DNA from 3 places in the Duganella sp. Leaf61 genome. Region 2 is predicted to be linked to each of the others. Evidence: predicted binding sites of a transcription regulator. Region 2 holds the regulator's gene; each other region holds the start of a gene.
The links. The regulator HrcA, encoded in region 2, represses chaperone genes, less so after heat shock. The targets are predictions, from matches to a motif close to TTAGCACTCNNNNNNNNNGAGTGCTAA.

Region 1 (2,268 bases), on a different contig from region 2:
CCTGAAAATCGCCTCGATGGCCGAAGCCTACGACATCACGCTGGCGCCGCACTGCCCGCTCGGTCCGGTTGCCCTGGCTTCGTGCCTGGCGGTGGACTTCGTGTCGTACAACGCCGTGCTGCAAGAGCAAAGCATGGGCATCCACTACAACAAGGGCGGCGAGCTGCTCGACTACGTGATCAACAAGGAAGACTTCAAAATCGTCGACGGCTACTGCGCGCCGCTGCGCAAGCCTGGCCTGGGCGTGGAAGTGGACGAAGAACGCGTGATCGCCGCCAGCAAGAACGCCGGCGACTGGCGCAACCCGGTCTGGCGCCACAAGGATGGCAGCGTCGCCGAGTGGTGATGCAATCGTGGTAACCGAAGCCGGCGTAATTGCCGGCTTTTTTTATGCGCCCCGCTGCTGCGCCCACCCGGTATCATGACGGCATGGATTTCATCAAACTCGCCGCCCTTTTCTTCATCACCGCCATTGCCGAAATCGTCGGCTGCTACCTGCCTTGGCTGGTCCTGCGCCAGGACAAGTCGCCATGGCTGCTGCTGCCGGCGGCCCTGTCGCTGGCCCTGTTTGCCTGGCTGCTGACCTTGCATCCCACCGGCGCGGCGCGCACCTACGCCGCTTACGGCGGCGCCTACATCGCCGTTGCGCTGCTGTGGCTGCGCCTGGTGGACGGCGTGGCGCTCACCCTATACGACATGGCCGGCGCTGGCCTGGCCCTGGCCGGCATGGCTGTGATCGCCTTGCAGCCTTCGACTTAGAACCTATCCCGGTAGGGAGGAGGCAGCGGATTGCGATGCCTCGGTAGCGGGGGCAAGGCGCGAGGAAGAAGCATGGCGGGCCATGCGATGACGGGATAGGTTCTTAGCCGATATCGCCGGAATCTGTTGCCTCTCATGCATCACAACGCTGCTTTTTTGCGCTTTCACAAATCTTGTGCCTTGAAATACAGGGATGTCGTCCCTATAATTGGCACTCGTTATGAGAGAGTGCTAACAAAGTCTCTTGTCCCACTTTCCGCTGCGGCAATCCCCGTAAGGTGATTGAAACAGCAACAAACTGTACCATTGTTAATTAAGGAGTTTTGTATGAACCTTCGCCCTTTGAACGATCGCGTTATCGTCAAACGTCTCGACCAGGAAACCAAGACTGCATCCGGCCTGATCATCCCTGATGCGGCTGCTGAAAAACCGGATCAAGGCGAAGTCCTGGCCGTTGGCAATGGCAAGATCCTGGAAGACGGCAAAGTGCGTCCTCTGGATGTCAAAGTAGGCGACCGCGTCCTGTTCGGCAAATACGCCGGCCAGACCGTCAAGATCGACGGCCAGGAACTGATGGTCATGCGCGAAGAAGACATCATGGCGATCGTCACCAAGTAATTGCATTTGCAATCACTGGTCCACGATTCCCACTTAATACCTTACTGGAGTAAAAAACATGGCAGCTAAAGAAGTAATCTTCGGCGACGCAGCGCGCGCCAAAATGGTTGAAGGCGTCAACATTCTGGCCAACGCCGTTAAAGTAACCCTGGGCCCTAAAGGCCGTAACGTGGTACTGGAGCGCTCGTTCGGCGCCCCTACCGTCACCAAGGACGGCGTATCGGTTGCCAAAGAAGTCGAACTGAAAGACAAGCTGCAAAACATGGGCGCGCAAATGGTCAAGGAAGTCGCTTCCCGCACCAGCGACAACGCCGGCGACGGTACCACCACCGCAACCGTGCTGGCCCAGGCTATCGTGCGCGAAGGCATGAAGTTCGTTGCCGCCGGCATGAACCCGATGGACCTGAAACGCGGTATCGACAAGGCAGTTGCTGCCACCGTCGAAGAACTGAAAAAAATCGCCAAGCCAACCACCACCACCAAAGAAATCGCCCAAGTTGGCGCGATCTCGGCCAACTCGGATTCGTCGATCGGCGAGCGCATCGCTGAAGCGATGGAAAAAGTCGGCAAAGAAGGCGTGATCACCGTGGAAGACGGCAAATCGCTGAACGACGAGCTGGACATCGTTGAAGGTATGCAGTTCGACCGCGGCTACCTGTCGCCGTACTTCATCAACAACCAGGAAAAGCAGGTTGCTGCCCTGGAAAGCCCGTTCGTCCTGCTGTGCGACAAAAAAATCTCGAACATCCGTGACCTGCTGCCCGTACTGGAACAAGTTGCCAAAGCCGGCCGTCCACTGCTGATCATCGCAGAAGACATCGAAGGCGAAGCACTGGCCACCCTGGTGGTGAACAACATCCGCGGCATCCTGAAAACCGTTGCTGTGAAAGC
Region 2 (2,268 bases):
TAGTGCGGCACGTGGCGCCAGAGGGAGACCGGCAGCGATCGGTGCGACAATAGTGGCTTCTGCCGACTCATAACGATGCCATCATGACCACTCGTACCCCGCAAGCCATGCTGTTCGACCTCGACGACACCCTGTGGCCGATCGGTCCCGTGATCGCGGCGGCCGAACTGGGCTGGCATGCCTGGCTGGCCGAACGCGCGCCGCTGGTGACCGACAAGTATACAGTGGAGCAATTGCGCGCGCTGCGCATGGCGCTGCTCGAGCGCCAGCCGGAGATGGTGGCCGACCTGTACCAATTGCGCCGCGCCGCACTGGAAGCCGTGTTTCTCGAGACCGGCGCCGATGTTGCCCATATCGACGGCGCCATGGCCCATTTTCACACCCTGCGCAACGCCGTCACCGTGTTCGACGACGTGTTGCCCGCACTTGAACAGCTGCGCACCATGTTGCGCCTTGGCGTGATCACCAACGGCAACGCCGACCTTGAAGTCATCGGCCTGCATCACCATTTTGAAGTGGCGCTGGCCTCGCACAGTTTCGGTCGCGCCAAGCCCGCACCGGAAATTTTCCTGGCCGCCTGCACGGCAATGGGCGTGGCGCCCGAGCATGCCATCTACGTGGGCGACGACTTGCGGCTCGACGTGCAGGGCGCGCAGGCGGTCGGCATGCGTGCGGTGTGGATCAACCGCAGTGGCAGCACCGCCCATCTCGACGCCGGCATCGTGCCCGATGCCATCTGCGCCAGTTTCGACGAACTGCTGGTGTGGGTGAAGGACCAGATGCGGCATAATAAGCAGGACCAACCCCAGGGACACTGAAGATAATCACCATGCAACTCGACACCCGCGCCCAAACCCTGCTCAAAGCCCTGGTAGAACGCTATATTGCGGACGGCCAGCCGGTGGGCTCGCGCGCCTTGTCCAAGATCTCCGGTCTCGACCTGTCGCCGGCCACCATCCGCAACATCATGGCCGACCTGGAAGATCTCGGCTACGTGGCCAGTCCGCACACCTCGGCCGGGCGCGTGCCCACGCCGCGCGGCTACCGGATTTTTGTCGATACCTTGCTCACGGTGCAACCGTTCGACGAGCAGTCGGTGGAGTCGCGCATGCGCCTGCAGGCGCCGCAGCCGCAAAAAATGATTTCCAATGCTGCGCAGATGCTGTCGTCGCTGTCGCAGTTTGCCGGCGTGGTGCTGAGCCCGCGTCGCGAATCGGTGTTCCAGCAGATCGAGTTCCTGCGCCTGGGCGAAAAGCGCATTCTGCTGGTCATCGTTGGCCCCACTGGCGACGTCCAGAATCGCATGCTGCTCACCGATGTCGATTACAGCCCGTCGCAGCTGGTGCAGTCGGCCAATTACATCAACCAGAACTACGGCGGCCTGTCGCTTGACGACGTGCACCGCCGCTTGGCAGGCGAAGTGCGCCAGTTGCGCGACGATATGAGCCGGTTGATGCAGGTGGCGGTGGCGGCGGGCAGCGAGGCGATGGCCGACGACAAGGACGACATGGTGATCTCGGGCGAGCGCAACCTGCTGTCGGTCAGCGACCTGTCGAGCAACATGTCGTCGCTGCGGCAAATGTTCGACATGTTCGAGCAAAAGACCGGCTTGCTGCAACTGCTCGACATGTCGAGCAAGGCCAGTGGCGTGCAAATCTATATCGGCGGCGAATCGAGCCTGGTGCCGATGGACGAGATGAGCGTGGTGACTGCGCCGTACACGGCCAACGGCAAGATCGTCGGCACGCTGGGAGTGATCGGCCCCACCCGCATGGCGTACGAGCGGGTGATACCGATTGTGGATATTACGGCCAAGCTGCTATCGAACGCGCTCAGCCATAATTGATTAGCTTGGTTTGTGGGGGCAGGCGACCTTGGTGCAGTTACCATAAATCGCTAAAGCGTGCTCGGCGATGCTGAAACCGCGCTCCTTGGCAATCGCGTTCTGACGCTCCTCGATGGCTTCGTCGTAAAACTCTTCCACGCGGCCGCAATCGAGGCACACCAGGTGGTCGTGGTGCGAACCGGCGTTCAGTTCGAAGATGGCCTTGCCCGTTTCGAAATGATTGCGGTTGAGCAAGCCTGCTTGTTCGAACTGGGTCAGCACGCGGTAGACGGTGGCCAGGCCCACGTCCATATTGTCGGCCAGCAGGATTTTATAAACATCCTCGGCGGTCAGGTGGCGCACGTCGCTGGTCTGGAAGATGTCCAGGATTTTAAGGCGAGGCAGCGTGGCTTTCAGGCCGCTGGCCTTCAGATCGGTTGGAT
Region 3 (2,268 bases), 430 kb from region 2:
AAGCTGCTACCCCGTACGCGGTCAGCGTGACGCGGGTTTTACTGCTTGGTGTCGGACCCGCTGGGCCCGACACCGGCTGGCAGTGCGGATTAAACGTAAGCCGCCAGCGAACCCTTCATTTTCTTCAACGCTGCCGACTCGATTTGGCGGATGCGCTCGGCCGATACGCCGAACTCTTCCGCCAGCGTGTGCAGCGTGGCGCCCGAGCCATCGTCGTTGGCCAGCCAGCGCGCTTCGACGATGCGGCGCGAGCGGGCGTCTAGCTTGCCCAATGCCTGCTCCAGGCCTTCCGATTGCAGGCGCGTGACTTGCTCCGCTTCCAGCACCCGGGTCGGTTCCGATTGCTCGGACGACAGGTAGGCAATCGGTGCGAACTTGTCGTCTTCGTCGTCGGTTGGCGATTCCAGCGCAATGTCGCGACCGCTGAGACGGGTTTCCATCTCGATCACTTCTTCACGCTTGACATCGAGCATCTTCGCCAGGCTGTCCACTTGCGCCGGGCTCATTGCATCGAGACCGGTCTTGTGGCTGCGCAGGTTGAAGAACAGCTTGCGCTGGGCCTTGGTGGTTGCCACCTTGACCAGGCGCCAGTTTTTCAGGATGTACTCATGCATCTCGGCCTTGATCCAGTGCATGGCGTACGACACCAGGCGCACGTTCTGGTCGGGGTCGAAACGCTTGACCGCCTTCATCAGGCCGATATTGCCTTCCTGGATCAGATCGGCGTGCGGCAAACCGTAACCGAGGTAGCCACGGGCGATCGACACCACCAGGCGCAGGTGCGACAGCACCAGTTGCTGCGCGGCGGCCAGATCATTGCTTTCCTTGAGCCGTTTACCCAGCGATACCTCATCGGCGTGCGTCAACATCGGCAGGCGGTTGACAGCCGAAATATAGGCGTCCAGGTTCCCCAGGTTGCCAGTGAACCCGAGTCCCAGAGCACTGTTGTTGGCAGGGGCCAACGAAGTCGTTGCGGACATCATAGTCATTTTCATTTCCTTCGCTCGATGATTGCTGGTTGCTACAAAGACATTGATTAGCTCTGCAGTGTTCATATATTAGCACTCTCTGTCCGAGAGTGCCAATCACTGCAAATCTATGACCTTGATAGTAAATTTGCTATGAGCTTGATGAAGCTCATCGCTTCCATGTATGAAGTTTGCGCGTCGCAGCTTAGACTGGACTTAATGTCGTGCCTATGCTGAGGGGAGGGGCTTGGGAAGTCGGTGCGCGGCCGCACCTGAGGGGGCCGCAACCACGCGGTTGCGGCGGTGAGAAATTACTGCACGCGCGCCAAATGGCGCTGCACCGAGAGTACGGCGCCGATCAGGCCCAGCCCGGCGGACAGGGCCAGCAAGCCGGCCATGAGCGGCGGCGACAGCGGCGTCAGCTGGAATTCCGACGCATACAGGCGAGCGAACTCGGCAATTGCTGCATTGAGCGGGCGCAGCGCCAGGGCCACCGCGCCCAGCGCCAGCGCGCCCGAGCACAGGCCCAGCAGCGCACCGGTGTAATAGAACGGGCGGTGGATGAAACTGTCGGTGGCGCCGATCAGCTTGGAAACCTGGATTTCCTCGCGTTGCGTGAGCACCTGCAAACGGATGGTATTGAACACCACGGCCACCACCACCGTGCCCAGCGTGGCTGCCAGCAGCAGCAGCGCCAGGCGCAGGATGCCCAGCAGGGCGGCCAGGCGCTTGACCCAGGCCGAATCGACTTGCACCGTATCGACCCCGGGCAGTTCGCGGATCTGCTCGGCCAGCACATCCACGTCGCCGCCGGACTCGGCCAAGCGGAACGCATCAAGCTTCAGCACATAGCTGTCCGGCAAGGGGTTTTCGCCCAGGGTGGTCAGTACGTCGGCCAGTCCGCTTTTTTCCTTGAGCGTCTCCAGCGCTTTTTCGCGCTCGGTGAAAATGATCTTGGCCTGCTTGTCGGGCACGGCCTGGCGCAGCAGCACGGCCAGTTCTTCGGCCTGCTGGCGCGGCGTATCCTGCTTGAGGAAGATGCTCAGCTCGGGATCGACCGACAACTGTTCGGACATGGGACGCACGTTGTCGAGCAGGGTGGCGCCCATGAACGGCAGCGCCAGCGCAATCGCCACCACTAATATATTGAACAGGAAACTGCCCGGCGCGCGGCGCAGGTGCACCAGCGCGACCGACAGCGCATATCGGTGTTGGCGGAACCAGTAAGTCATGGCGCCACCTCCAGTTGACCATGGTTGAGCCGGATTACGCGGGCGGCGGCGTCCAGCATTTGCTCGTC

Region 1: the regulator HrcA is predicted to act here: its motif matches at 968-994, upstream of groES (co-chaperone GroES).
Region 3: the regulator HrcA is predicted to act here: its motif matches at 1,059-1,085, upstream of rpoH (RNA polymerase sigma factor RpoH).

The regions. Positions count from the first base shown of each region.
Region 1 is NZ_LMLM01000012.1:393,730-395,997, forward strand. Features, by position in the region: gene dgoD (galactonate dehydratase) at 1-346, shown strand, start outside; gene ASF04_RS10780 (YnfA family protein) at 430-759, shown strand; gene groES (co-chaperone GroES) at 1,087-1,377, shown strand; gene groL (chaperonin GroEL) at 1,436-2,268, shown strand, end outside.
Region 2 is NZ_LMLM01000001.1:841,213-843,480, reverse strand. Features, by position in the region: gene ASF04_RS03690 (HAD family hydrolase) at 84-818, shown strand; gene hrcA (heat-inducible transcriptional repressor HrcA) at 830-1,846, shown strand; gene fur (ferric iron uptake transcriptional regulator) at 1,847-2,268, opposite strand, start outside.
Region 3 is NZ_LMLM01000001.1:411,992-414,259, reverse strand. Features, by position in the region: gene rpoH (RNA polymerase sigma factor RpoH) at 90-989, opposite strand; gene ftsX (permease-like cell division protein FtsX) at 1,280-2,200, opposite strand; gene ASF04_RS01735 (cell division ATP-binding protein FtsE) at 2,197-2,268, opposite strand, start outside.